DNA from 4 places in the Arhodomonas sp. AD133 genome. Region 2 is predicted to be linked to each of the others. Evidence: predicted binding sites of a transcription regulator. Region 2 holds the regulator's gene; each other region holds the start of a gene.
The links. The regulator sigma-54, encoded in region 2, starts transcription at its own class of promoters, with help from an activator protein. The targets are predictions, from matches to a motif close to TGGCANGNTNCNTGCTT.

Region 1 (7,162 bases), on a different contig from region 2:
TACTCAACAGGTGACCGAGCGCCTGTTCGAGCCTTGTCGGATCGACATTTACCCGCGGCAGATCTCGATCATCGGGCGGATCGCTCAACTCGATCACCGCCGGGGCATGTTCACCTTCGGCGCGCTCCACGGCCCGCTGTACCACGGCCCAAACGGCCACGTCACGCCGCCGTAGCGGCGTTCGCCGGGAGAAATCCATGAGTTGACGCAGGATATGGCTCATGCGCGCGGCTTGATCGCGTATGCGTGTGGCGGCACGGCGGACACCGGCATCGTCGCTGCGCCGGACGAGCCGCTGGGCCGTGCCGTCCACGACACTCAGCGGGGTTCCCAGTTCATGGGCCACACCGGCAGCGAACTCGCCAACGACGGCGAGGCGCCGTGACTGTCGCAAATCGTCGCGCAGACTCATCTCCACCATCTCACGGCGAGCAACCTCACGCTGATTGCGCTGCAGCGCATCCAGCATCTCGTTGATGTTTTCGGCGAGCCGCCGCAGCTCGAGCGGGCCGGCCGGTGTCAGACGATGATCACGCGCTCCGGCTGCGATACGGTGGAGACTGGCCAGGAGCTGTTCGAAGGGATGCACCACAGCCTGGCGATGTCCGATGAACAACACCGCCAGCAAACCGGTGGCGAACACCCCCAGCCCAACGGTTCCCCACCATCGTATCCGGGCGAGCACGGCGCGCATCTCGTTGCGGTTCCGGGTAATCTGCAGCAGTGCCTCGAAACGCCCGTCGGCGCCCACCAACGGCACGAAATAGGCGTACACCGGCTCACTACCAGAGCGCGCGTACACGCCCCAGCGATCCCCCGACCGCGTGGCCGCCGAGAGGCTGTCATCCGATAACACCCGTTCCGACCCCGCACCCGCGCCGGCCAGCACCTTGCCGTCAGCGGCGAGCACGTGCGCGCCGTAGACCCGACCGAAAGAAAACGCCGAGTCCAGCGCCTGCTGAAGCGCGCCCTCACGGCCACGACGCAACGCCCGGGTCAACGGTGGCTCCAGGGCACGGGCTATAAGCTGAATGTCTTCGCGTAGACGCCGCTCCGCCACCTGCTCCACCAGATGCAGGCTCATCCCCCCGCCCAACGCAACCAGCAGCACCACCGGGATGAGCACGGTCAGAATCACAGCGGTACGCAGCCGCAGCGTCGGACGTCTCATATCGATACACCTGTCCCAGTATCACCCACATTCATTCGGTCAAATCCCCCAGTCTTCGCCATTGGCCGGGAGCGACAGCCTTGGCACGACCCATGCCTCCACGTTAGGGGGAAGCGCATTCGCTCCCCTGACTAACCGTCGCAGACGAAAGAGGTTATCCATGCGACTCACCAGCAAAATTCTCACCAGTGCTGCCTTCGCGATGCTTGTCGCCACTGCCCCATTGCACGCGCAGACCGAGGGCAACCCCCAGGGTTCCGCCGAGGTGAGTGACACGAAGCTCGAGCAATTCAGCGAGGCATTCGGGCAAATTCAGGATATCCGCAGCGACTACTCCGAGAAGCTACGCGACGTCCAGGACGAGGAGAAGGCCCGAGAGATGCAGCAGGCGGCCAATGACGAGATGATCTCTGCGGTGGAGGACAGCGGCCTCAGCGTGGATGAGTACAACGCCATTTCCCAGCAGCTCCGTAAGGACCCGGAGATGGCGGAACGCGTGCAGGGGATGATCGAGTAACCTACACCTCCGCGTAACGCGCGCGGTGGCGCAGGCCACCGCTCGCCTACTCAGGGCCGGCCGGTGGCTCCGCGCAGCCGGCGTAGCGCGGGCATGACGTCGCTGTCCACCAGCGCGCGGGAGAGCGTGCGGTAGAGGCCGTAGAGTTCCGTGTAACGCACCGTGGCGCTGTCAACCGGCAGCACCCGGCGCGTGCGTTGGGCACCGAGCGCCGCGGCGCCGGCCTGGAAATCGTCCACCAGGCCGGCGGCGACGGCACCGTGAATCGCCGCACCCCGGGCCGTGGCTTCCTGGACGTCAGGCACGCGCACGTCGCGGCCGGTGACGTCGGCGACAAGCTGCACGATGAACGGATTCTTCTCGGCCAGGCCGCTGGTGACCACCAGCTCATCCACGTCGAGCCCGCCCTCGGTCAGGGTGTCCACCACCCGGCGCATGCCGAAGCCGAGACTCTCGAGCAGCGCGCGGTAGAGCTCTTCCCGGGTGGTCTGCAGCGTCATGCCCACGAACACCCCCGACAACTCGGGGTCGATGAGTGGGGTTCGGCAGCCGTTCCACCAATCCAGCGCCATGACCCCGCTCGCCCCCGGAGGCAGCGCCGCCGCGGCCCGGTTGTAGTGAGCAAAGCTCGCGTCGGCATCCTCCCCCGACGGGAACGTGCGCACAAACCACGCCAGAAGATCGCCGAAACCGGCCTGTCCGGCCTCGTACCCCCAGTAACCGGGCAGGATGCCGTCACGGACCACGCCGCCAATGCCGGGAATACGACGGCAGTCCGGGGAAACCAGCATATACCCCGCGGATGTTCCCAGCGTCGCGACCAGGGTGCCGGGGGTGCTCACCCCCACGCCCGGCATCACCGCGTGGGCGTCGATGGTGGCGACAGCCACCACCGGCGGCCGTGTCAACCCGATCCGGTCCATCCACGCAGGCGCGAGCTCGCCGGCCGGCTCGCCGATGGGCGTGGGCTCCCGCAGCCGCTCACGCAGACCAGGAATGAGTGTGTCCACCTCGGACGGATAGCCGGCACCGTCGAGATAGTGCGCCTTGTAGCCAGCCTGGCAGGTACTGCGCACCTCTGCGCCGACGAGCTCGGAGACGAGCCAGTCACCGGCCTCCATGAAACGCGCGCTCTCCGCCCAGAGCCCGGGTGCCTCGGAGCGCAACTGCGCGGCCTTCGCGAACATCCATTCACATGACGTCTCGCCGCCGGTATAAGCGAGGAACTCTCCGCCGGTGTCATTGATCTCGGCCACCCAGGGTTGAGCGGCGTGGTGCTTCCAGAGCTTCACGTAGGCATGAGGGTGCTGCGGATAGTGGCGGCTCAGCGGTACGCCCTGCGCGGTGACCGGCAGCACCGTCGAGGCAGTGAAGTCAATGCCGATCCCGGCAATATGACCGCCCGCGGCGACCGCCGCTTCGGATAGGCGACGCAGGATTTCCCCGGCGGCGTGCAGATAGTCGTCGGCGTCCTGAAGCGCCCAGTCCGGCGGCAACGGCGTACCGTCCGGCAGGGATTCGCTCATCACACCGTGGGGATAGACGATCCGATGAACGGCGAGAATCTCGCCGTCGGCGGCACCGATGAGCACACCGCGGGCGCTCTCGGTGCCGAAGTCCAATCCAACGACACAGGGCTGACTGGTCATTGCTCTCCTCGATGCATTCGTCGTTCGTTCTGGCCGACTGGTGATGCCGGCATGCGTAGACCTGCCCGCGCGCCCGGGAACGGCTAGTCCGTCAGCACCGCGCGGGCGACCTCCTCGTCGGTGATCAGACCGGACAGCCACCGCCCGCGCAGGGCGGCACGGATGGCGCCGACCTTGCTCCGCCCACCGGCCACACCGATGATGAGTTGTTCGTGCTCCGGCTGTATCGGAATGCTGGTCACGCGATCGTTGATCTCGTCGTCGAGCAGGCGCCCGTCCCGATCCAGCACCCAGCCGGTGATCTCGCCCACTGCCCCGCGGGAGCGCAGCGCATCCACCTCGGCCGGACTGATACATCCCTCCAGGCGTAGCGGCGCGTGCTCGTCGATGGTGCCGATCCCCACGAAGGATACGTCGGCACGCTCGGCCAGATCGTAGACCAGACGGTAGAGGCGCTGGTTCGCGAAATGCTCCCGCTCCTCCGCAGAGTCCGCCATGATGGGGGCGGGCAGCTGATAGCTGCGCGCGCCGGTCTTGTCCGCGAGCCAGGCCATCGCATCGAACGGGTTGGTCGCGCCGTCCGGGGAAATGACACCGACGCGGGCGACCAGACGATGATGCGCGCAGTCGACATGCGCCGTCTCGTCGATCATCGCCCGCAGCGTACGCCCGGTGGCAACACCGATGACCAGCCGCTCCGAGCGGTTCAGGTAGTTTTCCAGCTTGGCCGCGCCGACGACCGTCAGCGGCCGCAGGCTCGTGGTGCCCGGCATGATCGGCGCGACGTCGCAATAGCGCAGGCCGTAGCGCTCGCGCAGCGCTTCGGCGAGCTCCATGCAAGCGGCGACCGGGTGATCAAGGCGTACCTTGATGAGCCCTTCCGCACGTGCGAGGGTCAACGCGCGCTGGACGCCCTGACGCGACAGCCCGACCTGGCGGGCGATCTGGTCCTGGGTAGCCCCCTCCACATGGTACATCCAGGCAATGCGTGCCGCCTGGTCCAGCTTGGCGTCGAATCCTCGCATGCGTTGGCGCTTACCTCCCTACCAGCACGAATAGCCGCCGTCGGCCACCAGCACCGAGCCCGTACAGAAGCTCGCCGCGTCGGAGGCGAGAAACAGCACCGCGCTCGCGATCTCGTCGACCTCTGCGCAACGGTTCATCGGCGTCATTTCGAGCCAGGTGTCGTTCCAGTCCTGACGGGAACGCCCCATCAGGGTGAGCTCGGTGTTCACGTAGCCGGGTGCCACCGCATTCACGCGCACGCCGTGTTCCGCCCACTCGCAGGCCAGCGAGCGGGTCAGCTGATGCACGGCCGCCTTGCTGGCGTTGTATGGCGCCTGGGGCTGCGGCTTGTTGACGATGAGCCCCGACATGGAGCCGAGATTGACGACGGCACCGCTACCCTGGGCCACCATGTGCCGGCCGAACGCCCGACAGCAGTAGAACACACCGTCGAGGTTCACGCCCATCAGGTGGCGCCAGGCATCGTCATCGTAATCGGTGGCGTCGATGTTGGCTGCGACACCGGCGTTATTGACCAGCACGTCGACGTGGCCGAGGCGGGTGGCGAGGGCGCTGGCCGCCTCACCGACAGCCTCTGGGTCGGTCACGTCGAGCGCGAACGCCTCTGCGCTGTACCCCGCCTGACCGAGGCGGTCCACGGCCGCTTGCGCCCCATCGTCATTGACGTCGACGACGACGACGTGGGCGCCGGCCTCCGCCAGCGCCTCGCAGATCGCGAAGCCGATACCTCGGCCGCCACCGGTGACCACCGCGTTGCGTCCGGCGAGGCTGAACTTCTCCTGGTACATGATCTCTCCCCCTTCTGCGCCCTAGTTCTCGGTGAGGCGGGCGAGCGTCTCCGGCAGCTCGCGCATGGAAGCGATGGAGGTCACCGCGCCGATGCGCTGCTGGGTATCGGCATGACCGGCGGGTATATGGCCACCACCGGTGAAGCCGATCACGGTCAGTCCGGCCGCCACCGCAGCGGTAACGCCGGCCCGGCTGTCCTCGACGGCAATGCAGCGCGCCGGGTCATAGCCGAGCCGGGCCGCGGCGTGGCGGTATACGTCCGGGGCGGGCTTGGGCGCGGCGACGAGCTCGGCGGCGAAGACCGCCTCGCCGAAATACCGCGCCAGCCCCGTACGCTGCAACGCCCCGTGCACGCGGTCGAGACGGCTGTTGGAAACCACTGCCTTGGGCAGCTCGATGCGCCCCAGCGCCCACGCGACGTCCGGTATTGCGCGGTCGAGCTCGTGCAGGGCGAGCTCGACCTCGCGGTTCGCGCTATGCACCCACTCATCGTCGAAGGTCACGCCATGGCGCTGCCCGATCTCCCGGGCGATCGCCTCTAGCGGCAGCCCCAGCAATCCCGCGATGTCCGTTCGAACCGCCTCGCCTGCAGAAACTCGGGCGGCGAAGCGATCGGCAAGCACATCGAGCACGACGGCCTCGCTGTCGATGAGCACGCCGTCACAATCGAAAATAATGCAGTCCATGGTCTGTCCGTGGCTTCAGTGGGTTCCCGCGGGTGCATCCGCAATCGGGTGACGGAACAGCGCCGGCAGGGCGCGGGCGTGCGCGTCGAAGAGGTGGCAGGTGCCGCCGTCGAGACCCACGCGCACGGACTCACCGACGCGGGTGGCGTCGTTGCCGCCCGCTTCCACGGTGACGGTATTACCGTCGGCAAGGCGCACGTAGAGATAGGTCACACCGCCGAGGCGTTCCACCACCTGGACCTCACCGACAAGCGCCGGAGTGCCGTTGGTCGCGCCTGTGCAGAGGTGCTCGGGGCGCACACCGAGCGTGACGCCTGTACCGTTGGTGACGTCACCCCCTGCCACCGGCACCATCAGCGAGCAGCCGTCGTTGCCCACGTCCACCCGCACGCCCGTCTCTTCGACAGCGGTCACTCGTGCTTCCAGGAAGTTCATGGTGGGCGAGCCGATGAAGCCGGCGACGAACCGGTTCACCGGGTGGTGGTAGAGCGCCAGCGGCGAACCGATCTGCTCCACCGCCCCATCACGCAGAACCACGATCTTGTCGGCGAGCGTCATGGCCTCGACCTGGTCGTGGGTCACGTAAACCATGGTGGCGTCCAGGGTCTGGCGCAAACGCGCGATCTCCAGGCGCATCTGCACCCGCAGCGCGGCATCCAGGTTGGACAGGGGCTCGTCGAAGAGAAAGGCCGTCGGGTCGCGCACGATGGCCCGGCCGATGGCCACGCGCTGACGCTGGCCGCCGGAGAGCGCGCGCGGCTTGCGGTCGAGATAGCTCTCGAGCTGCAGGGTGCGCGCGGCGGCGTTGACCTTCTCCTCGATGCGCGCCTTGGGCTCCTTGGCCATTTTCAGGCCGAAGGCGATATTGTTGCGTACGCTCATGTGCGGGTACAGCGCGTAGCTCTGGAACACCATCGCCAGGCCGCGCCGCGATGGCCGCACCGCCGTCACGTCGCGCCCGTCGATGAGAATGCTGCCGCTGGTCACCGACTCCAGGCCGGCGACCAGGCGTAGCAGGGTCGATTTGCCGGATCCGGACGGACCCACGAAGACCACGAACTCGCGCTCGTCGATACTGAGATCCACATCGCGGATCACGTCGAAATTGCCGAAGGTCTTGTTGACCCCCGAGAGCTGGATGTTGCCCATGTTCGTCTCCTCCCGATCTATTTCACGGCGCCGAAGGTGAGTCCGCGCACCAGCTGCTTCTGGCTGAACCAGCCGAGCACCAGGATCGGCGCGATGGCCAGCGTCGAGGCGGCCGAGAGCTTCGCCCAGAACAGTCCCTCCGGACTGGAATACGAGGCGATGAACGCCGTCAGCG
Region 2 (7,162 bases):
ACGTGGACGGCGTGCTCACCGACGGTGGCGTCTACATGGGCGATACCGGCGAGAGCTTCAAGCGATTCCACATCCACGACGGCAAGGGCCTGGCGATGCTACGCGCCGAGGATGTCGCCGTGGCAATCATCACCGCGCGCCGCTCGGAGGCCGTGACCCGACGCGCGCAGGAGCTCGGCATTCACTACGTCTACCAGGGCGTCGGCGACAAGGCGGAGCGTTTGCGATGTCTCACCGAGGAGCTCGCCCTCGAGTTGGAGAGCGTCGCCTACGTCGGCGACGACGTGGTGGATCTCGGGGCCTTCTCGCGCGCCGGCCTGGCCGTCGCTGTGGCGAACGCTCACCCACGGGTGCGCCGCCGGGCGCACTGGGTGACCGCGCGCAGCGGCGGGCACGGTGCCGTACGCGAGGTCAGCGAGCTGATACTCGCTTCCCAGGGCCGCCTGGCGGCACAGCTCCAACGCCATGCGTGAAAGCAACCGCGCAGCCTTCCCGCTGGTCGCCCTGGCGCTGATGGTCGCCCTGGTATGGCTGTCCTTCGGCGGTGAGCGCGAGCGCGCCGACAGCGGGCCGCCCGTGCGGGAACCGCAAGCGCGCTACTATGCAACCGACGTCACCCTCAGCGCGACCGATGACACCGGCCGCCCCTACTACGAGCTGACGGCGCCGCGCGCCGCCTATTTCCCGAACGAGGCCCGGTGGCGCATCGAGGCGCCGCGCTGGCACAGCCTGGGCGCCCGCGCCGACTGGCAGGGCGACGCGGAGAACGCCGTCGTCGCCGACCTGGCCGACGGCACGCAAAGCGTGGTGCTGCGTGGCGATGTACGCCTGCAACGTACCAGCCCCCATCCCCTCACCCTGGAAACCCCCAGACTCACGCTCGAACCGGCACGGCACTACGCCGAGACCGATGCTGCCGTGACCCTGCGCGGCCCCCACAGTGAGCTGCGGGGCCAGGGTGCTCGGGCGTGGCTCGATGACGAACGCGTGGAACTCCTCGCCAATGTGAGAGGCCGCTATGCGAGCGATTAGAACCTGCGTCGTGGCGCTGGCACTGGGTATGGTCAGTGCGCCGGCACTTCATGCCGCCGAGACAGGCGCAACGGAACCGCTTCAGTTGAGCGCCGATCACGGCGAGCTCGACAATGCCGAGGGCGTGAGCACGTATACCGGCAACGTCGTGGTCACACGCGGAAGCATGCGCATCACCGGCGACGAGCTGCGGGTCTATCGCGGCGACGACGGTGGCGTCGCCCGGATCGAAGTCGAGGGCGACCCCGCCACCTATCGCGACGAGGCCAGTGCCAGCGGCGCCGTGGACGCGCAGGCCCCGCGCATGACCTACCACGCGAGCGCGCCGGAGCGTCTGCACCTGGAAGGTGGCGCACAGCTGCAACGCGGCCGCGACGAGTTCCGTGGCGAGACCCTGCTCTATCACATCGCGGGCGACCGCATCGAAGCCGACCGGGGTGACGACGGCCAGCGGGTGGAAATCAAGCTCTATCCGGAGAACGGCGATGGAGGCGGCGGACAGTGAGCGCCGACGGCGGCCGTCTCGAGGCCGAAGGGCTGACCAAGGTCTACCGCGGACGCCATGTGGTCCAGGAGGCCAGCCTCAGCGTCGACCCGGGTGAAATCGTGGGCCTGCTCGGCCCAAACGGCGCGGGCAAGACCACCAGCTTCTACATGATCGTGGGCCTGGTGCCGCCGGACGCCGGCAGCATCCGGCTGGACGGGCGGGAGATCGGCAGCCTGCCCATGCATCGGCGCGCCCGCCTTGGCCTGGGCTATCTGCCCCAGGAGCCGTCGGTCTTCCGCAAGCTCTCCGTGGCGGACAATCTGCTCGCGATTCTGGAGCTGCGCCCGGAGCTCGACCGTGCAGCGCGGCATCGGGAGATGGAAGCACTGCTGGAGGAGTTCCACGTCGAGCATCTGCGCGATCAGTCGGGCATCAGCCTGTCGGGCGGCGAGCGCCGACGGGTGGAGATCGCCCGGGCGCTCGCCGCGGCACCGCGGGTGATCCTGCTCGACGAGCCGTTCGCCGGCGTGGATCCTATCTCGGTCGGCGACATCCGCGAGGTCATCCGCCATCTCGCCGCACGCGGCATCGGCGTGCTGATCACCGACCACAACGTGCGCGAAACCCTCAGCGTGGTGGATCGCGCCTACATCCTCCACGCGGGAACGGTGATCGCCGAGGGTGATGCCGGGCAGGTGCTCGCCGACTCGCGGGTGAAACGAGTCTATCTGGGTGAAGACTTCCGGCTCTGAACTGCGGTAGCTCCGAAACGGATGCACCCGGCGCGGCTATTGCATTACGATGGCGTTGTACGAGCGCCGCACGCCAGGACCTGTCGATGTGTCCCGAGCGCGGCGCGCCGGGGCGGACATTCGTTCAGCGCTTGGATGGGCCGCAGTGTGAATGCGGATACAACAAGCTTACGCAGCCCCGAATCGCTCGTATCGGGGATCAGGGGCGCGGGGAGTGAAGTTTGGTTGGTCCCAAATGAACAACGGGCAACGCGGCCTGGGCGGATGTCCGACCCAACCCGAAGGGCCGGCGCGGCGTGTCCGCGACACGTCGACGGGCCCTCGCCCGTGGGGAATCCGACGGAACTGACATGAAACAATCTCTCCAGCTCCGGCTCGGCCAGCAACTGACCATGACACCGCAGCTCCAGCAGGCGATTCGCCTGCTCCAGCTGCCCACTCTGGAGTTGCGTGCCGAGATCCAGCAGGCGCTCGATTCCAACCTCATGCTCGAGACCGCCGACGAGCATGACACGTCCACGACGGAAGAGGCGCTGAACGACAGCTACACCGACGAGGATGCCGCTCACGAATCCTCCGAACCCGCCGAGACCACCGGCGATGACGGCAGTGAGCGCCTCAACGACGAGCTCCCCGTGGACAGCGGCTGGGACGACATCTATGACGGCACCACCACCTGGAGCCGCGGCGACCCCGAGCGCGAGGACAACGATCCGATTGCCCGACAGGCGGACGGCGCCGAGACCCTGCGCAACTATCTCACCTGGCAGGCGCAACTGGCCGGCCTGAGCAGCCGCGATCTGGCCATCGCCGAGACCGTTATCGACGCCGTGCGCGACGACGGGTACCTGGACAGCACCGTGGACGACCTGCTCGCCGCCATGCCGGCGGACTGGGAAGTCGCCCCCGAGGAGCTGACGACAGTGCTTACCCGCGTACAGCATTTCGACCCGGTGGGTGTTGCCGCCCGGGACCCGGGGGAATGTCTGCTGCTGCAACTCGCGCAGCTACCGGCGGACACACCGTGGCTCGAAGAGGCACGCACCCTCATCGACCGCTATCTCGACCTGCTCGTCGGCCGGCAGTATGCGCAACTCAAGCGCCGCATGCGTATCAACGGCGAGGCGTTGCAGGCGATCATCAACCTCATTCAGACGCTCGACCCGCATCCGGGCCTGCGTTACGGTCCCCAGAACACGGAGTACGTGATCCCGGACGTGTTCGTGCGCCGACTCGACGGACGCTGGCACGTGGAGATCAACCCGGACGCCTTTCCACGCATTCGCGTCAATCCCGAGTACGCCGCGCTCGTGCGCCGTGCCGACCGCAGCCGCGAGAACAGCATGATGCGCGAGCACCTCCAGGAAGCGCGCTGGCTGATCAAGAGTCTGCATTCGCGCAACGACACGCTCCTGCGGGTCGCCCGATTCATCGTCGACCATCAGCACGGTTTTCTGGAACGCGGCGACGAGGCGATGCAGCCCCTTGTCCTGCGCGAGGTCGCGGAGGCCGTGGAGATGCACGAGTCGACCATCTCGCGCATCACCAACCAGAAATACATGCACACGCCGCGCGGGACGTTCGAATTCAAGTATTTCTTCTCTTCCCATGTGCAGACCGCCGACGGCGGTGAATGCTCGGCGACTGCCATCCGCGCGCGCATCCGACGCCTCATCGCCGCGGAGGACGCCACACGGCCTCTCAGTGACAGCCGCATCGCCAGCATCCTCCGCGAAGAAGGCATCAACGTCGCCCGCCGAACGGTGGCGAAATACCGCGAGGCCATGTCCATCGCCTCGTCCACGGAGCGAAAGAGGCTCGCCTGAGAGCCTAAGGAGGTAGCATGCAGATCGACATCACCGGACATCATGTCGAGGTCACCAATTCGCTGCGCGACTACGTCAATGACAAGTTCGACAAACTCGAGCGCCACTTCGACAACGTCGTTGACGCGCACGTGATCCTGACCGTGGAGAAGCTGACCCAGAAGGCTGAGGCGACGATCGTGGTCAGCGGCGCGCGGCTGTTCGCCGACGCGACCGACGAAGACATGTACGCGGCGATCGACGCGCTGACGGATAAGCTCGACCGCCAGGTGGTCAAACACAAGGAAAAGCGCAGCGATCATCGTCGTACCGAAGGTCCGGTGAGTCAGGCGCTCGAGGAATGAGCTGACGCGGCGCGGACAGGAAGCCCGCGCCGGCGAATAACCGACGACACGCGGGCAAGCGCCCCGGCGCACGGATGCTCCCGCTGCCCCAGCGTGTCGCCTATGCTTTGGTTACCTGGTCTTTTACGAATACGAAGACTGGTAACGGCAATCCGGGGCCCGGGGCATCATGAACATCGCAGCAATGCTAACGCCCGAACGCGTGCGCTATCAGGCGCATGCCACCAGCAAGAAGCGCAGCCTGGAGCTGCTCGCCGAACTGCTTGGAGACACCGATGGCGAGCGGGGCACGCGCAGCGTCTTCGAGAGCCTCATCGGCCGCGAACGCCTCGGCAGTACCGGCCTCGGCCGCGGGGTCGCCCTGCCCCACGCCCGACTCGCGGGCCTGGAATCGCCGGTCGCTGCGCTGGTGAATCTCCACGAGGGCGTGAACTTCGACGCCATCGACCGTCAGCCGGTGGACCTTCTGTTCGCGTTGCTGGTCCCTGAGCACTCCACTGACGAGCACCTGCGCATCCTGGCCGCGCTCGCGGAGATGTTCAGCGACCCGGACTTCTGCCAGCACCTCCGCACCGCCGGCTCCGACCAGGCGCTCTACGAACAGGTCTGTCAACGTCTCGCCGACGGCGCAACGGTATGAGTGTGTCCGTGCGCCTCGACGCGCTCGCCGCGGCGCTCGGGGCGCGTGACTTCGGCGGCGCCGAGACGATCGAACTGCCCGTCGACGCCCCGCGTTGGTTCGGCGCCGCTGCGCCCCTGCGCCGATACGCGGCCGCCTCTGAGCAGACACCCGACATGCCGTGCGCCTGGATCACACAAGGGCCGCCGGAGCCACCCATCACCGCCCCCTGGCTGGCGGTGACCCTCGACGAAGCCGCCCTCACCTGGCGATTGCAACGGGCCCTGGACCGGCTTGCCGACGGAACCGGCATGCCCGGCACGCTGGTTCGCATCGGCAATCACGGTGTCGTGCTCACTGGCTCAGCCGGCAGCGGCAAGAGTCACGCCGCCCTGGAGCTGCTGCACCGCGGTCACGCGCTGGTCAGCGACGATCTCATCCGTCTGGAAACGGCCGGGAACCGCCTGACGGGGCGTGCACCCGAACAGGGACGAGGCCGGCTCGCCGTGCGACAACTCGGGATCATCGACGTCACGGCCCATTTCGGCGATGGCGCGGTGTCGCGAAGCGCGGAGCCGGCGTTAATCGTCGAGCTCGACGCGAACGCCGATGCCGACGGCCTCGACGGGGGCTGGGAAGAAAGCGGCCTGCTCGGACGCCCCCTGCCCCGGTTGCGCTTGTCACCAGGACCGATGATTGCCACGGTCATTGAAGTGGCACTCCAGGAGAGCATACTGCGCCGCGGTGGCCGGGGAGGTGCCCCGGCATGGATCCGCGAGCAGCAGGAGGCTATTCGATGCGACTGATCATTATCAGTGGTTTGTCGGGGTCGGGTAAGAGCGTGGCGCTCAATACCCTCGAAGACACCGGGTTCGACTGTATCGACAACCTGCCGGTGGATCTGCTCGGTGCCTTTGGCAGGCATATCACGGAGCTGGGCGAGGACGCCGCCAACCAGCGCTATGCCGTGGGCATTGATGCGCGCAACCAGCCGGAGGCGCTGGCGCGCTTTCCCAGTATCCTCGACGGGCTGCGCGAGCTGGGCATCCACTGTGAGATCGTATTTCTCGATGCCGACGACCAGACACTGCTGACGCGTTTCAGCGAGACCCGGCGACGGCACCCGCTGAGTGACCGTGACACCTCCCTCTCGGAGGCCATCCAGCGCGAGCGCCTGCTGCTCGAGCCACTGCACGAACGTGCCGATCTCACCGTCGATACCACCCGAACCACCGTCCATCAGCTACGTGACCTGGTTCGCGAACGCATGGTGCGTGCGCCGTTCGAGCTGTCGCTGTCATTCGAGTCGTTCGGCTACAAGCACGGCCTGCCGCCGGACGCGGATTTCGTGTTCGACGCGCGCTGTCTGCCCAACCCCCACTGGGAGCCCGAGCTGCGCCAGCTCACCGGGCGCGACGAACCCGTTCAGGCATACCTCGATCAGCAGCCCGCCATAGCGGAATACTTCGAGCAGGTGCGCACGTTCCTCGCTAACTGGATTCCCAGCTTCCAGCGCGAAAACCGCAGCTACCTCACCGTCGCGATCGGTTGCACCGGCGGTCAGCACCGCTCGGTCTATCTCGCCGAGCGCCTTGGCGAGCATTTCCGCGCCGAGCGTGGCCCGATCAGCATCCGCCACCGGGAGCTGGTATGAGTGTCGGCGTACTGCTCATCACCCACAACCGCATCGGCGAAGAGCTCCTATCCACGACACGCACTATCCTGGGCGGTTGCCCGCTGCCCACGGCGCACCTGGACGTACCCCAGGACAGTGACACCCCGGACATGACCGACCGGGCCCACAAACTGCTCAGTACGCTGGACGAGGGTGATGGCGTGCTCATCCTCACCGACGCCTTCGGTGCCACGCCGAGCAACGTCGCCGTACGCCTTGGCAGTCGCGCCGGCACGGCGGTGGTCTCGGGCGTGAACCTGCCGATGCTGCTGCGCGTGATGAACTATCCGAACCTGCCCCTGGAAGCGCTGCGCGACAAGGCCTACAGCGGCGGACGGGACGGCGTGCTGCTGGTCGAACCCACCCCCAACGAGCAATCACAACGACATGAGCGACGCCAGTAACGTGCAGACCGCGCGCCGCGAAG
Region 3 (7,162 bases), on a different contig from region 2:
CGCCATCGAGGACGAGCTGATGCTCGCGCTCGGTGAAGCTCGCCTCACGTTCACGGGCCCGCGCCAGCGCGCCCTCGAGGCCGGCCAGAGCGGGAATGGCCCCGCGCAGGGGGAGACCATGGACCTGGCGGGCGCTTACCCGCAGAAGACTCTCAGCGGCCGGGTTGAGCTGCGCCACACGATCGTCCCCGTCGAGGACGACCACCGCCGTGGCGAGATGTTCGAGAATCGCGCTGTCGCTCACTCTGCCTCCCTCGCTCATAGGACCGCATCAATGCGGTGGCGCGCCTCGGTGCATTAGGAGAAAGCAAGAAACACGCCAGCAGCGAAGGCCCGGTACACCGCCAAGTGCGGTGCACTTTGCACCGGTGTCGCGCACCATTATGGTGCATACCGGTTCAAAAGGCAGCAGAAGTCCGGCGACAGCGCGATCAGCCGCCGCTTTCGCCTCCGTTGTTGTTCCCACCGTTGCCGCTACTGCCGTCGCGGCCGGGGTGCAGACGGGATGCCTGATGCATGTAGAAAGTCACGGGTTCGCTGCGATCGAGTGCTTCGCCGTCGGCACTTCTAAGCACCGCCTGCAACTCGTGGGCACCGCGATCGATGCCGGTCAGCTCGATCTGCCCGCCAGCGAACGGGCCACCGGGGGCTCGCTCCCCGTCCATGAGCAACTCCACGCTCTGCCCCGGCCCCAGCTCCGGCTCCACGCCCACCGAGACGGACAGCCGCCCGCTGTTATCCCGCACGGTCGCCTCCGGCGCCGGTGACTGAATGCGCACCTGCCAGTCCGGGGCGGCTTGCGCATCCGCCGCCTGCCCCTGCGCCGGACGGTCGGGCACCGACGTCGACGGCACCACCGTGGGTTCCGGGATCTCCATGCGGCTCGCCCCGTCGCGGGGCTCGTCACTGAAGTGGACGTGGCCATCGTCGTCCACCCATCGGTAGACGTCGGCGTGCGCGCAGGGCCAGACGAGCACGGTCAGGGTCAACGCGGTGAGAATTCGGCGCATGGAAGTCGCTCGGTGTCGGCTGGTAACGGTCCTTGTATTCATGGCCCCTAATGTAGGGCCACCACTGCCCGCGTTCCAGTGCCGTGTGCGTGCAAGCGGCCACGGAAACGTAAAACGGCGGCGGACACGAGGCCCGCCGCCGTCTTCGATGCGCCGGCTACGCGGCTGAAAGCCGCACGGGCTCAGACGCTGTAGTAGAGGTCGAATTCCACCGGGTGGGTGGTCATGCGCAGTCGCTGGACCTCTTCGTTCTTGAGCTCGATATAGCCGTCGATGGCGTCGTCGGTGAACACGCCGCCGGCGGTGAGGAAGGCGCGGTCCTTGTCCAGGGCCTCCAGTGCCTCCTCCAGCGAGAACGCCACCTTCGGAATCTCGGCCTCCTCCTCGGGGGGCAGGTCATAGAGATCCTTGTCCATGGCGTCGCCCGGGTGGATCTTGTTCTGGATACCGTCCAGGCCTGCCATCAGCATCGCCGCGAACGCCAGGTACGGGTTGGCGGTGCTGTCGGGGAAACGGATCTCGACGCGGCGCGCCTTGGGGTTGGACACCCACGGGATGCGCACGGAGGCGGAACGGTTGCGCGCCGAATAGGCGAGCAGCACCGGCGCCTCGAAGCCGGGCACGAGACGCTTGTAGCTGTTGGTAGCAGCGTTGGCGAAGGCGTTGATGGCCTTGGCGTGCTTGATGATGCCGCCGATGTAGTACAGCGCCGTCTCCGAAAGACCGCCGTACTGATCACCGGCGAACAGCGCCTCGCCGGTCCTGGCGATGGACTGGTGCACGTGCATGCCGTTGCCGTTGTCGCCGACCAGGGGCTTGGGCATGAACGTGGCGGTCTTGCCGAAGGCATGGGCGACGTTGTGCACCACGTACTTCAGCGTCTGCACCTCGTCGGCCTTCTTGACCAGGGTGTTGAACTTGGTGCCGATCTCGCACTGGCCGGCCGTGGCGACCTCGTGGTGGTGCACCTCGGTGGTCTGGCCCATCTCCTCGAGCGCCAGGCACATCGCCGAGCGCATGTCGTGGAGACTGTCCACCGGCGGTACCGGGAAATAACCGCCCTTCACGCCGGGGCGGTGACCCATGTTGCCGTCATGGTAGACACGCTCGGAGTTCCACTCGGCCTCCTCGGAGTCGATCTTGTAGAAGCTGCCGCTCATGTCGGCGCCCCAGCGGACATCATCGAAGACAAAGAACTCGTTCTCGGGGCCGAACAATGCCATGTCACCGATGCCGGTGGACTGCAGATAGGCTTCGGCGCGACGGGCGATGGAGCGGGGGTCGCGCTCGTAGCCCTGCATGGTGCCGGGCTCGATGATGTCGCAGACCAGGTTGACGGTGGGCTCCTCGTAGAAGGGATCGAGCACCGCCGTCTCCGGGTCCGGCATCATGATCATGTCGGACTCGTTGATGCCCTTCCAGCCGGCGATGGAGGAGCCATCGAACATCTTGCCGGACTCGAAGGCATCCTCGTCGAGCGTGTGTGCGGGCACAGTGACGTGCTGTTGCTTGCCCTTGGTGTCCGTGAAGCGGAAATCCACGAACTTGACGTCATTGTCCTCAATCAGCTTGAGGACGTCCTCGGCGGTGCGAGACATGCGGTCGACCTCCGTAATGGATGGATTCGTCGTCGCTCACTAAAGCACGGACCGTGCCATCATCGCACACAGGCCCGCAACGCCCGTTTGACGCGGGGCTGCGAGCGGGCCCGGAGGCTGTGTGGATGCGCAGATGCACTAAAATAGTGCACGCACCACAACGAAGCGCACCACTTTAGTGCCGTGTACGGGGGCCGGGAACCGGTGTTGCCTCGGTGTACGTTTCCAACCGCCGCCGCCCATGGCGGGAATCCAAGTTCAGGGCCCGTTCCGCCGCCTCCAGCGGCTCCATGGGGTCGATTCGCGGATCCTCGCGAATGGCCCGCAGGACGTCGGTCATGGGTACGAACGCACGCGCGAGCGCGCGAAACAGTGCCTCGCTGCCGCCCGGCATTCCGGTAGCGGCCTCGTCATAGGCACTGGTGCCGAGATCCACAAAGTACGACAGCGTCACCCGGCGGCGATCGGCGAGCTGCGGAAACAGCCCGGCGACGATAAGACACTGATCGCCCACCTCGCGCAGACTCTCGCGCCGACGCCCGCCGGCCTGCTCCAGCGCCTCGAGAAACCCGAGGGCGAGCGCCCGGCGTGCCACGCCGCGACGTCGCAGGTAGCGCATGAGCAGGAACACGAGGTAGCTTTCGCAGCCTTCCTCGAGCGCCGCGTCGGTACGGGACTCGGCCTCCACCACCAGGCGGTGCCAGCTGGCCGTCGCGTTCGGCTCCAGGATCCAGTCCTGCATGGTAAGCCCTCGTTGCCGTCCTCCCCCCCTTTAAATAGACCACGCTGACCGTCAGGGGAACGGTGGAATCTCCCCGCTGGGACACGGGGTCTAGGCCACGGTATACTCTGCGGTTTTCCTCGCGGGTGTTCTCGGGGGCAACCCACGCCGATGAAGATCGGATGCCAGAGATTATGATGACCTTTCAGCAGCTCATCCTCGCCCTGCAGGGCTACTGGGCCGAACGCGGCTGTGTCGTGCTGCAGCCGCTCGACATGGAGGTGGGGGCGGGCACGTTCCACCCGGCCACATTCCTGCGCTCCATCGGGCCGGAGCCATGGCATGCGGCGTACGTCCAGCCCTCGCGCCGACCCACCGACGGCCGCTACGGCGAGAATCCCAATCGTCTGCAGCACTATTACCAGTTCCAGGTAGTGCTCAAACCGTCGCCGCTGGATATCCAGGACCAGTATCTCGGCTCGCTGGAAGCACTGGGTATCGATCCCCTGGTACATGACATCCGCTTCGTCGAAGACAACTGGGAATCGCCCACTCTGGGTGCCTGGGGGCTGGGCTGGGAAGTCTGGTTGAACGGCATGGAGATCACCCAGTTCACTTACTTTCAGCAAGCCGGCGGCCTCGACTGCCGCCCGGTGACCGGCGAGCTCACCTACGGGCTCGAGCGTATCGCGATGTATCTCCAGGACAAGGAGAGCGTCTACGACCTGGTCTGGACCGAAGGCCCCGCCGGCACGGTCACCTACGGTGACGTCTTCCTGCAGAACGAGCGCGAGCAGTCCGCTTACAATTTCGAGCAAGCGGACGTAACGAGCCTGTTCGCGTGGTTCGATACCTGCGAGCGCGAAAGCCAGCGCCTGGTCACCGAGGGCCTGCCGCTGCCGGCCTACGAGCAGGCGCTGAAAGCCTCGCACACCTTCAATCTCCTGGACGCGCGCCACGCCATCTCGGTGACGGAGCGCCAGGCCTATATCCTGCGAGTCCGCGCCCTCGCCCGGGCGGTGGCCGAGGCGTACTACGCCAGCCGCGAGGCGCTCGGTTTCCCCATGATCAACAGCGCAGAGGACCGTTCCGCATGACCGTCGCCCGAGACGATCTGCTCATCGAGCTGGGCACCGAGGAGCTGCCGCCCACCGCACTACGGCAGCTGATGACGCGTTTCGCCGAGGAGATTGCGGCAGGCCTCGACCAGGCTGACGTCGCTCACGCCGCGGTCCGACCGTACGCCACGCCCCGGCGGCTGGCGGTGCTCATCGAGGCGGTGGCCAGCGGTCAGCCGGACCGCCGCATCGAGCGCAAGGGCCCCGCTGTGACCGCGGCGTTCGACGCCGACGGTGCCCCCACGAAGGCGGCGGAAGGGTTCGCGCGCTCCTGCGGCGTGTCCGTGGACGCGCTGGAGCGACTGACCAATGACAAGGGTGAGTGGCTGGCCTACCGCGGCGTCGAACCGGGACAGACGACCGCGGCGCTGCTGCCGGGAATCATCGAGCAAGCGCTCGCGCGCTTGCCGATTCCCAAGCGTATGCGCTGGGGCGACTCCGACGTGGCGTTCGTACGCCCTGCGCACTGGCTGGTGATCAAGCACGGCGACAGCGTCGTACCCGCGGAGATTCTCGGGCTCGCCAGCGGCGAGCACACGCGCGGTCATCGCTTCCACCACCCCGCTCCCATCGCCGTCGACCGGCCGGCGGAGTACGCTGCGCTGCTGCGGGAATCCGGCCATGTGATCGCTGACTTCGACGAACGTCGCGAGCGTATCCACGAGCAGGTGATCGCGGCGGCAGCACGCGTCGGCGGCGAAGCGGTCATCACCGAGGCGCTGCTCGACGAGGTCACCGCGCTGGTGGAGTGGCCCGTGGCCCACGCCGGCAGCTTCGACGAGGATTTCCTGCGGGTACCGGAAGAAGCGCTGGTCTCGAGCATGGAAAGCCACCAGAAGTACTTCCCGGTCCGTGGCGCGGACGGCCGGCTGCTGCCGCGGTTCATCACCGTGGCGAATATCGACAGTCGGGATCCGGCGCAGGTGATCGGCGGCAACGAGCGGGTCATCCGCCCCCGCCTCGCCGACGCGGCATTCTTCTGGGACCAGGATCGGCGCACCCCGCTGGCCTCGCGCCTGGATGGGCTGAAGGAGGTGCTCTTCCAGAAGCGCCTGGGCAGCCTCTACGACAAGAGCGCACGCGTCGCGGGGCTAGCCGGGCGGTTCGCCGGTGCCTTCGGCGTGGACGCCGGTGACGCCGAGCGCGCGGCCTGGCTCGCCAAGACCGACCTGGTCACCGAGATGGTCGGTGAGTTCCCCGAGCTCCAGGGCGTGATGGGACGCTACTACGCCCGAGAGGACGGCGAGCGGGAAGCGGTCGCCCGTGCGCTGGACGAGATCTATCAACCGAGATTCGCCGCCGACGCGGTCCCGGCATCGGCGCTCGGACGCCTGCTCGCGGTAGCCGAGCGCGCCGATACGCTGATGGGCATCTTCGCCATAGGCAAGGCACCCAGCGGCACCAAGGACCCTTTCGCCCTGCGCCGCGCCGCGCTCGGGGTGGTACGGATCCTCATCGAGGGCGGCCACGCAGTGGACCTGCGCGGGGTGCTCGCCGCTGCCGGCGAAGCGCTGCCGGAGGGACTCGACGGCAGCAACCAGGTGGCACCGGTGTTCGATTTCTGCCTCGACCGGTTGCGCGCGCTCTACCAGGACGACGGCATTCCGGTGGAGGTTTTCGAAGCGGTGCGCGCGGTGGAGGAGACCGGTACCACCATCGCCGACCTGCACGATTTCGATCGCCGTGTGCAGGCCTGTCGCGACTTTCTGGAACGCCCGGAGGCCGCGAGCCTGGCCGCGGCGAACAAGCGCATCCGCAACATCCTGCGCAAATCCGAGGCCGAGACGCTGCCGCCGCACCCGGATCCGGCACGCTTCGAGCACGGCGAAGAGCACGCGCTGCACGAGGCGATCACCGAGCTCGAAGCCGAGGTGGATCGGCTCGCCACTGCCGGCGACTACGCCGACGCACTGGCGCGCCTCGCCAGCCTGAAGGAGCCGGTGGACCGGTTCTTCGACGCGGTGCTGGTGATGGCCGAGGACGAGGCCGTGAGGACCAACCGTCTGGCGCTGCTGCAGGGTCTGGCGCGGCTCTTCCTGCGAGTCGCCGACGTCTCGCGGCTGCCGTCCGGGGAGTAGGGCGCTATGGCGGGCCTGGTCATGCTCGACCGCGACGGCGTCATCAATGCCGACTCCCCGGGCTACATCCGGAGCCCGACGCAATGGGAGCCCATACCGGGCAGCCTCGAAGCCATTTCCCGCCTGAACCGCTCCGGTTTCGATGTCGTCGTCTGCACCAATCAGTCCGGAATCGCCCGGGGGCTGCTGAGCGAGGACGATCTCGCGGCGATTCATGCGCGAATGCGTGAGGCCGTTCGCGATGCGGGCGGCGATCTGCGCGGCGTGTTCGTCTGCCCTCACGCGCCGGAGGACGGTTGCTTCTGCCGCAAGCCGGCGCCGGGACTGCTGCACCAGGTCGCCCGACGTCTCGGCCGGCCCGTGCTCGGCGCCTGGTTCATCGGTGACAGCGAGCGGGACCTCGCCGCCGCCCGCGCCGCCGGCGCAAGGCCGGTTCTGGTTCGTACTGGTAACGGCGCCGAGACCGAAGCATCGGGCGGGGCGGGGGATGCAATCGTATTCGCGGATCTCGCAAACGCGGCCGAGGCGCTGATTGCCCGCTCCCTGGAGAGCGCCGGTGGGTAGTAGCGAGCGCCCGCGCGGGAGTCTCGCCCGCGGGCTCGTTTTCCAGGCGGGCCTCGTGCTGTCGGTCGTCGTC
Region 4 (7,162 bases), on a different contig from region 2:
TTGACACATTCCGCGTCAGCCAGCGCTTCGCGCTCGCCGGCCCATGAAGGTGGCGCCTCGTTCGCAGCGCGCCAACGTACTGCAGCGCTGCGCTGCAGAGCCATTCGGCTTTCCGCTTGGTACTTTCCACTTTCCTCTCGACGTTAGTAAGCTGCGCGGCATCACGAACACGGGAGGATGCGATGAGCGAGGAGCTTCTCGATACGGTCGAGGTCGGTGGCGACGATGACGCCGGAGCGAGCGTGATCTGGCTGCATGGCCTCGGCGCGGACGGTCACGACTTCGAGCCCATCGTGCCAGAGCTCCGTCTTCCCGCCGGGACGGCTGTGCGTTTTATCTTCCCCCACGCGCCCGTTCGCCCGGTGACACTCAACGCCGGCATGGCGATGCGCGCCTGGTACGATCTCTACGGCCTCGACGAATCCATGCGCGAGGATGCCGAAGGCCTCGCCGAGAGTGCGCGCCACGTGGAGGCGTTGATCGGCCGTGAGCGCGAGCGCGGGGTTCCGGCCGAACGCATCGTGCTCGCGGGATTCTCCCAGGGGGGTGCCGTGGCGCTGCACACTGCGCTGCGCCACCCCGAGCGCCTTGCCGGTCTAATGGGGCTTTCCACCTATCTGCCGGTACGCGACCGCCTCGACGAAGCCGCGCCAGCCAATCGGGACATCCCCATCTTCATGGCCCACGGCACTAACGACCCGGTGCTGCCGTTCGAATTCGGCCGCCGCTCCGCCGAGCGTCTGGAGGCCGCCGGCTACACCGTGGAATGGCACGAATACCCCATGCAGCATGCTGTCTGCCTCGAAGAAATTCGCGCCGTCGGCGCCTGGCTGACCCGAGTGCTAACACTCGACCGGTAGCCATGTGGGGCATTGGCCAAGCCGCCGGCGCGACGGCCGGCGGCGATGAACGACGGTCAACGCGGTTCGGGGCTGAAGTGCCCCATGAACGTCACCGCTTCGATGGCCTCGAAGTAGGGCAGAAAGCGCGGATCCCCGTTCTCGAACGCGTCCGCCGCCGACAGGGCGCTGTCGAGGCTGTCCCACTTCGCCAGGTCGGCGAATACCCGCTCCTCACCTGCAGGCTCGTAGGACTGGATATCGAGCAGACCGGGAAACCCCCGCAGGGCATCCCGCAGGCCGGCGCGAAGTGCCGGCATGTCCGCCTCCCGGCCGGCCTTGACCCTGAACAGTGCCACTTCCAGGACATGATTGTCGGTCATGATCGCTCCTTCTTTGTGTCAGTGGAGCGAAAAGTCTGAACCGGGGCTGCTGACAGCGTTCTGTCAGTCCGGGCACGGGGTATCGCGGCGCGTGTCGCTGCGCTCGCGCATGTAGCCGGCGAGGCTGATGCCGGCTTCCGGATGCACCACATCGCCAGCGACAGTAAGGCTTTCGATGCGATCGACCCGGAAATCGCGATAGGCCGATCGCAGGCAACACCAGGCGCCCACGGTCCACTTGCCCCCCCAATGAAAAAGACCCAAAGGGAAGATCGTGCGTTCGGAGACCCGCTCGGCGAGACTCAGATAGCGCATCGTAAGCGCCTGACCGCGACGGACCGCGCGGCACAAGGTGTCCCAGTGCGTACGTTCAGCGGCGGTCAGGCCGCGGCTGAAATCCCGGGCCGCCGCCTGCGCAGGATCGACGCCGTGGCCCGGCGCCGCGGCCTGAATCTTGCCGAGTAGCGTCCGCGCTGCCCCGGCGAGCTCCTCGCCGGTTGCACGCGCCAGCATCTCCACGGCGAGCATCAACGCCTCGAGCTCACCGGCGGTCAACGCCAGCGGCGGCAGCTCGAAGCCATCGTCGACGGCGTACCCCACCCCCGGCTCGCCGTAGATCGGAATGCCGCTGACCGACAGATCGTCGATGTAGCGGTAGATCGTGCGCACCGACACGCCCACGCGCTCGGCGAGCGCCGCCGCGGTAATGGGCTGGCACGTTCGGATCAGATTGACGACCTGGAAGAGACGGTCGGCCTTACGCATGCCCTAGGGTCCTGTATGAGAATTTCGCTGCGTTTCTGGGCGTCAGGGCGGTGTTGCGCGCCATGGACGCTGGCGATTGCACCGCAATGATGCACGACATCGCCACCGTTGCACTGCAACGGCCGCTCACCACCCCGCCAAAATCGAAAATTCATTTTCAGATCAACTACCTGAAATCATTGGCACGAACTCTGTAGTGGCCCTCGTCACGGCCGCCAGTCGATGGGGCGGCGCACCATCCTCCGCTAGTGACAACGAGGGCCGATATGGGCACCAGCATTCGCCAACGACTTACCACGACCGTCGCGGGTCTCGCCCTGGCCGCCGGCATGGCCGGCGCGCAGGCCGCCGAACCCATCAAGGTCGGCGTGCTCCACTCGCTCTCCGGGACCATGGCCATCAGCGAGAGCACGTTGAAGGACACCATGCTCATGCTCATCGAGCAGCAGAACGCCGAGGGCGGTGTGCTTGGCCGCGAGCTCGAGCCCGTGGTAGTGGACCCGGCCTCGGACTGGCCACTGTTCGCGGAGAAGGCCCGCGGGCTCATCACCCAGGAGAAGGTGGACGTCATCTTCGGCGCCTGGACCTCGGTGTCGCGCAAGTCCGTGCTGCCGGTGGTCGAGGAGCTCGAGGTGCCACTGTTCTACCCGGTGCAGTACGAGGGCGAGGAGTCGTCGAAATACGTCTTCTACACCGGTGCCGCGCCCAACCAGCAGGCCATCCCCGCGGTGGACTATCTGCGCGAGATGCTCGGCATCGAGCGCTTCGTGCTGGAAGGCACCGACTACGTCTACCCACGCACCACCAACAAGATCCTCAAGCAGTACCTCATGGATCACGGCGTGGCCGAAGAGGACATCCTGGTCAACTACACGCCCTTCGGCTTCTCCGACTGGCAGAGCGAGGTGGCGCGAATCAAGGAGTTCGGATCCCAGGGCAAGCCCACGGCGGTGGTCTCCACCATCAACGGCGACGCCAACGTGCCGTTCTACAAGGAGCTCGCCAACCAGGGCATTTCCGCGGCGGACATCCCGGTGATCGCCTTCTCCGTGGGCGAGCAGGAGATCTCGGGCATCGACACCGCGCCGCTGGTGGGTCATATGGCCGCCTGGAACTACTTCCAGAGCGTGCAGACTCCCGCGAACGACGCCTTCATCGAGCGCTGGCACGAGTACATCGGTGACGCCGAGCGCGTGACCAACGATCCCATGGAAGCGCACTACATCGGCTTCAACATGTGGGTCCAGGCGGTGGAGAAGGCCGGCACCGCCGATCCCGAGGCGGTGGTGGATGCCATGGTCGGGGTCACCGCTCCGAATCTCACCGGCGGTGTCTCCACGATGATGCCCAATCATCACATCACCAAGCCGGTGCTCATCGGCGAGGTCCAGGAGGACGGTCAGTTCGCCGTGGTCTGGGAGACCCCGGGGATGGTTGCCGGCGACGCCTGGTCGGACTACCTCCCGGACAGCGCCGAGCTCATCGCCGACTGGCGAGCACCACTCGCCTGCGGCAACTACAACGTGCAATCCGGCGAATGCTCGGGCCAGAACTACTGACCCGGCCGTGCGGCGATGCGGCAGCGACCGCATCGCCGCTGTCCGACTGACGCGGAGTAGCCGATGACAATGCCACGTGCGCTTCTGCTCGCCTGCCTGGTGCTCGGAGTTGCGACAGCCGCCCCGGCGGCGGCACTCACCGACACGCTCCAGCAACTGGATACACGCAACTTCCGCACGAAGATGGCCGTCGCCGAGGACATCGCCGCTTCCGGTCATCCGCGCGCGGCCACCGTGCTGGAGGCACTGGCGGCGGGTAACCTCTACTTCGAACGCCCGGCGGACCGCGCGGCCGTCCGCCGCGACGACGACACGGTGGTCAACGCCGCCACCGGCGAGCCCGTCGCCGAGCCGGGCGAGCTCGACCGCGTCATCGTCAACATCCTCATGCGCCGGCAAATTGCCGACGCCGTCGCGCGGCTCAACCTGAGCGCCGACGAACCGGACACCCGCCTCGCCGCGGCCCGCAACCTCTTCGGCGAGCTCGACGACGAGGGCGCCGCCATGGTGCGCGAGCGCCTCGCGGCGGAATCCGATGACCGGGTGCGCGCCGCGCTGGAGACCGCGCTCGCCCTCGCCGCTCTCGACGGCGGCGACCGCGAGGCGCAGATGGCGGCGATCGACCGGCTGCGCGGCCAGCTCTTCGACAGCGCTCGCAACGCCCTGCGCAACGCCGCCGCCGACGAGTCCCTGGACACGCCGGTGCGCGAGGCGGCCGGCGCCGCGTTCGCCGCCACCGAACAGCGGGTGAGCTTCTTCAACACCGTCGAGCAGGTGTACTACGGCCTGTCCATGGGCTCGGTGCTGCTGCTCGCCGCCATCGGGCTGGCCATCACCTTCGGCGTGATGGGCGTGATCAACATGGCCCATGGTGAGCTCATCATGCTCGGGGCGTACACCACGTATGTACTCCAGCAGCTGCTACCCGGCCACGTGGGCCTGGCGCTGGTGCTCGCCGTGCCGGCAGCGTTTCTCGTCGCCGGCGCCTTCGGCGTTGCCATCGAGCGCGGCATCATTCGCCACCTATACGGCCGCCCGCTGGAGACGCTGTTGGCGACCTTCGGCCTCAGCCTGATCCTCCAGCAGCTGGCGCGCACGGTCTTCTCCCCGCTCAACCGATCGGTGAGCGCGCCCGAGTGGCTGAGCGGTTCCATCGTGATCAATCCGGTGCTCTCGCTCACCGTCAACCGTCTGGTGATCATCGCCTTCGCCCTCGCCGTATTCGTCGCCCTGGTGCTGTTGTTAAAGCGCACCACCCTGGGGCTCAAGGTGCGCGCCGTGACCCAGAACCGGGCCATGGCGCGCGCGGTGGGCGTGCGCAGCGACTGGGTGGATGCGCTGACCTTCGGCCTCGGCGCCGGCATCGCCGGTATCGCCGGCGTGGCGCTGTCCCAGCTCACCAACGTGGGACCCAACATGGGCCAGGCCTACATCATCGACTCCTTTCTGGTGGTGGTCTTCGGCGGCGCCGGCAGTCTCATGGGCACGCTCGTGGGCGCGTTCAGCCTGGGCCTGCTCAACAAGTTCCTGGAACCGGCCACCGGTGCCGTGCTCGCCAAGATCCTGGTGCTGGTGTTCGTGATCCTGTTCATCCAGAAGCGGCCGAAGGGCTTGTTCCCGCAGCGCGGCCGCGCCGCGGAGGGCTGAACGATGGCCACAAGCCCCACAAACGCCGCCCCCCAGCCCGCCACCGCACGGCTACCGCTCGCCGGCGACACCGCCGGGCGCGTGCTCATCGCACTGCTGCTCGCCGCGGCGGTGGCCGTGCCGGTGGCGAATCTCCTCGTACCCGAGGGCTCGGCGCTGCATCTGTCGAGCTACACCGTGACCCTGCTCGGCAAGTACCTCTGCTACGCCCTGCTCGCCCTGTCGGTGGACCTTATCTGGGGCTACTGCGGCATCCTGAGCCTGGGCCACGGCGCGTTCTTCGCCCTGGGCGGCTACGCCATGGGCATGTATCTCATGCGCCAGATCGGTACCCGCGGCGTCTACAGCGACCCGGTGCTCCCGGACTTCATGGTCTTTCTCAACTGGGAGTCGCTGCCGTGGTACTGGCTCGGCTTCGACCACTTCCCGGTGGCGCTCATCGCCATCCTTGCCGCCCCCGGCGCCCTCGCGTTCGTCTTCGGCTGGCTCGCCTTCCGCTCGCGGGTGACCGGCGTGTATCTCTCGATCATGAGCCAGGCGCTCACCTACGCGCTGATGCTCGCCTTCTTCCGCAACGAGATGGGCTTCGGCGGCAACAACGGGCTCACCGACTTCAAGGAGCTGCTCGGTTTCGACCTCACCGCCGACACTACCCGCGCAGGTCTGTTCGTGGCCTCGGCGCTGGCGCTCGCCGGCGGGTATCTCGTCTGCCGGTTCATCGTCACCAGCAAGCTCGGACGGGTCGTTACGGGAGTGCGCGACGCCGAGGCCCGCGTGCGCACGGTGGGCTACCGGGTGGATCACTACAAGGTGTGGCTGTTCACCGTCTCCGCCATGCTCGCCGGCATCGCGGGCGCGCTGTACGTGCCGCAGGTGGGCATCATCAACCCGGGCGAGTTCTCACCGCTGAACTCCATCGAAATCGTCGTCTGGGTGGCGGTGGGTGGCCGTGGCACCCTCATCGGCGCGGTGGTGGGTGCGTTCGCGGTGAACTACGGCAAGACGGTGTTCACCGGCGTCTGGCCGGAAGGCTGGCTGTTCGCCCTGGGCGCGCTGTTCGTGGTGGTCACGATCTGGCTGCCGCGGGGCGTCACCGGCCTTTTCCGCCACCGGCGCGGGGAGGGCGAGGCATGACGCTGTTCAGCGAGCTGCTGCAACGCGACCGGGTATTCGACTTCCTGCAGCCGCCCCCGGATTTCTCCAGCCGCCTGGATACCCGCCACGGCCCGGTTCTCTACGTCGAGGACGTCACCGTGAGCTTCGACGGCTTTCGCGCCCTCGACGCACTCAGCCTGTATATCGACGACGGCGAGCTGCGCTGCATCATCGGGCCCAACGGCGCGGGCAAGACCACGATGATGGACGTCATCACCGGCCGCACCCGGCCCGACACCGGCAGTGTCTGGTTCGGCAGCCGCATCGATCTCCTGCGCGTGCCCGAGACGACCATCGCCCGCGGCGGCATCGGCCGCAAGTTCCAGACGCCGACCGTGTTTCCCCGCCACACGGTCGCCGAGAATCTGGAGCTCGCCATGGCCGCGGACAAGCGGGTATGGCCGACGCTCTTCGCCCGCCTCGACAGTGCCGCGCGCGACCGCCTCGCCGAAGTGCTCGAGCTCATCGGCCTGGGCCATCTCGGCCACCGCGCCGCGGGCTCGCTCTCCCACGGCCAGAAGCAGTGGCTGGAGATCGGCATGCTGCTGATGCAGAACCCACGGGTGCTGCTGGTGGACGAGCCCGTGGCGGGCATGACGCAGCAGGAGATGGCGCAGACCGGTGAGCTGCTGCAGCGCCTCGCCGGCCGGCACTCGGTGATCGTGGTGGAGCACGACATGGAGTTCGTGCGCTCGATTGCGCGGCAGGTGACGGTGCTCCACCAGGGCAGTGTGCTCGCAGAGGGCACCATGGACCAGGTTCAGAACGATCCGCGGGTGATCGAAGTGTATCTGGGCGAATAGCCGCACGGAGG

Region 1: a site for sigma-54 is predicted at 1,253-1,269, ahead of ACPEES_RS04990 (DUF4168 domain-containing protein). Genes of this name have one in related genera too.
Region 3: a site for sigma-54 is predicted at 2,651-2,667, ahead of glnA (glutamate--ammonia ligase). Genes of this name have one in related genera too.
Region 4: a site for sigma-54 is predicted at 2,168-2,184, ahead of urtA (urea ABC transporter substrate-binding protein). Genes of this name have one in related genera too.

Annotation. Positions count from the first base shown of each region.
Region 1 is NZ_JBNAZM010000005.1:109,425-116,586, forward strand. It holds gene ACPEES_RS04985 (sensor histidine kinase) at 1-1,171, opposite strand, end outside; gene ACPEES_RS04990 (DUF4168 domain-containing protein) at 1,332-1,688, shown strand; gene ACPEES_RS04995 (ribulokinase) at 1,739-3,337, opposite strand; gene ACPEES_RS05000 (sugar-binding transcriptional regulator) at 3,421-4,362, opposite strand; gene ACPEES_RS05005 (SDR family oxidoreductase) at 4,381-5,151, opposite strand; gene ACPEES_RS05010 (HAD family hydrolase) at 5,173-5,838, opposite strand; gene ACPEES_RS05015 (ABC transporter ATP-binding protein) at 5,854-6,987, opposite strand; gene ACPEES_RS05020 (carbohydrate ABC transporter permease) at 7,005-7,162, opposite strand, start outside.
Region 2 is NZ_JBNAZM010000034.1:344-7,505, reverse strand. It holds gene ACPEES_RS16420 (KdsC family phosphatase) at 1-473, shown strand, start outside; gene lptC (LPS export ABC transporter periplasmic protein LptC) at 466-1,032, shown strand; gene lptA (lipopolysaccharide transport periplasmic protein LptA) at 1,019-1,537, shown strand; gene lptB (LPS export ABC transporter ATP-binding protein) at 1,534-2,271, shown strand; gene ACPEES_RS16400 (RNA polymerase factor sigma-54) at 2,622-4,097, shown strand; gene hpf (ribosome hibernation-promoting factor, HPF/YfiA family) at 4,115-4,441, shown strand; gene ptsN (PTS IIA-like nitrogen regulatory protein PtsN) at 4,611-5,081, shown strand; gene ACPEES_RS16385 (hypothetical protein) at 5,078-5,866, shown strand; gene rapZ (RNase adapter RapZ) at 5,857-6,714, shown strand; gene ACPEES_RS16375 (PTS sugar transporter subunit IIA) at 6,711-7,139, shown strand; gene ACPEES_RS16370 (HPr family phosphocarrier protein) at 7,123-7,162, shown strand, end outside.
Region 3 is NZ_JBNAZM010000028.1:17,246-24,407, forward strand. It holds gene glnL (nitrogen regulation protein NR(II)) at 1-244, opposite strand, end outside; gene ACPEES_RS14910 (DUF4124 domain-containing protein) at 432-1,010, opposite strand; gene glnA (glutamate--ammonia ligase) at 1,193-2,608, opposite strand; gene ACPEES_RS14920 (hypothetical protein) at 2,784-3,350, opposite strand; gene glyQ (glycine--tRNA ligase subunit alpha) at 3,524-4,426, shown strand; gene glyS (glycine--tRNA ligase subunit beta) at 4,423-6,525, shown strand; gene gmhB (D-glycero-beta-D-manno-heptose 1,7-bisphosphate 7-phosphatase) at 6,532-7,089, shown strand; gene ACPEES_RS14940 (lysophospholipid acyltransferase family protein) at 7,082-7,162, shown strand, end outside.
Region 4 is NZ_JBNAZM010000028.1:685-7,846, forward strand. It holds gene ACPEES_RS14825 (alpha/beta hydrolase) at 183-860, shown strand; gene ACPEES_RS14830 (antibiotic biosynthesis monooxygenase family protein) at 917-1,222, opposite strand; gene ACPEES_RS14835 (helix-turn-helix transcriptional regulator) at 1,286-1,987, opposite strand; gene urtA (urea ABC transporter substrate-binding protein) at 2,254-3,546, shown strand; gene urtB (urea ABC transporter permease subunit UrtB) at 3,610-5,193, shown strand; gene urtC (urea ABC transporter permease subunit UrtC) at 5,197-6,327, shown strand; gene urtD (urea ABC transporter ATP-binding protein UrtD) at 6,324-7,151, shown strand.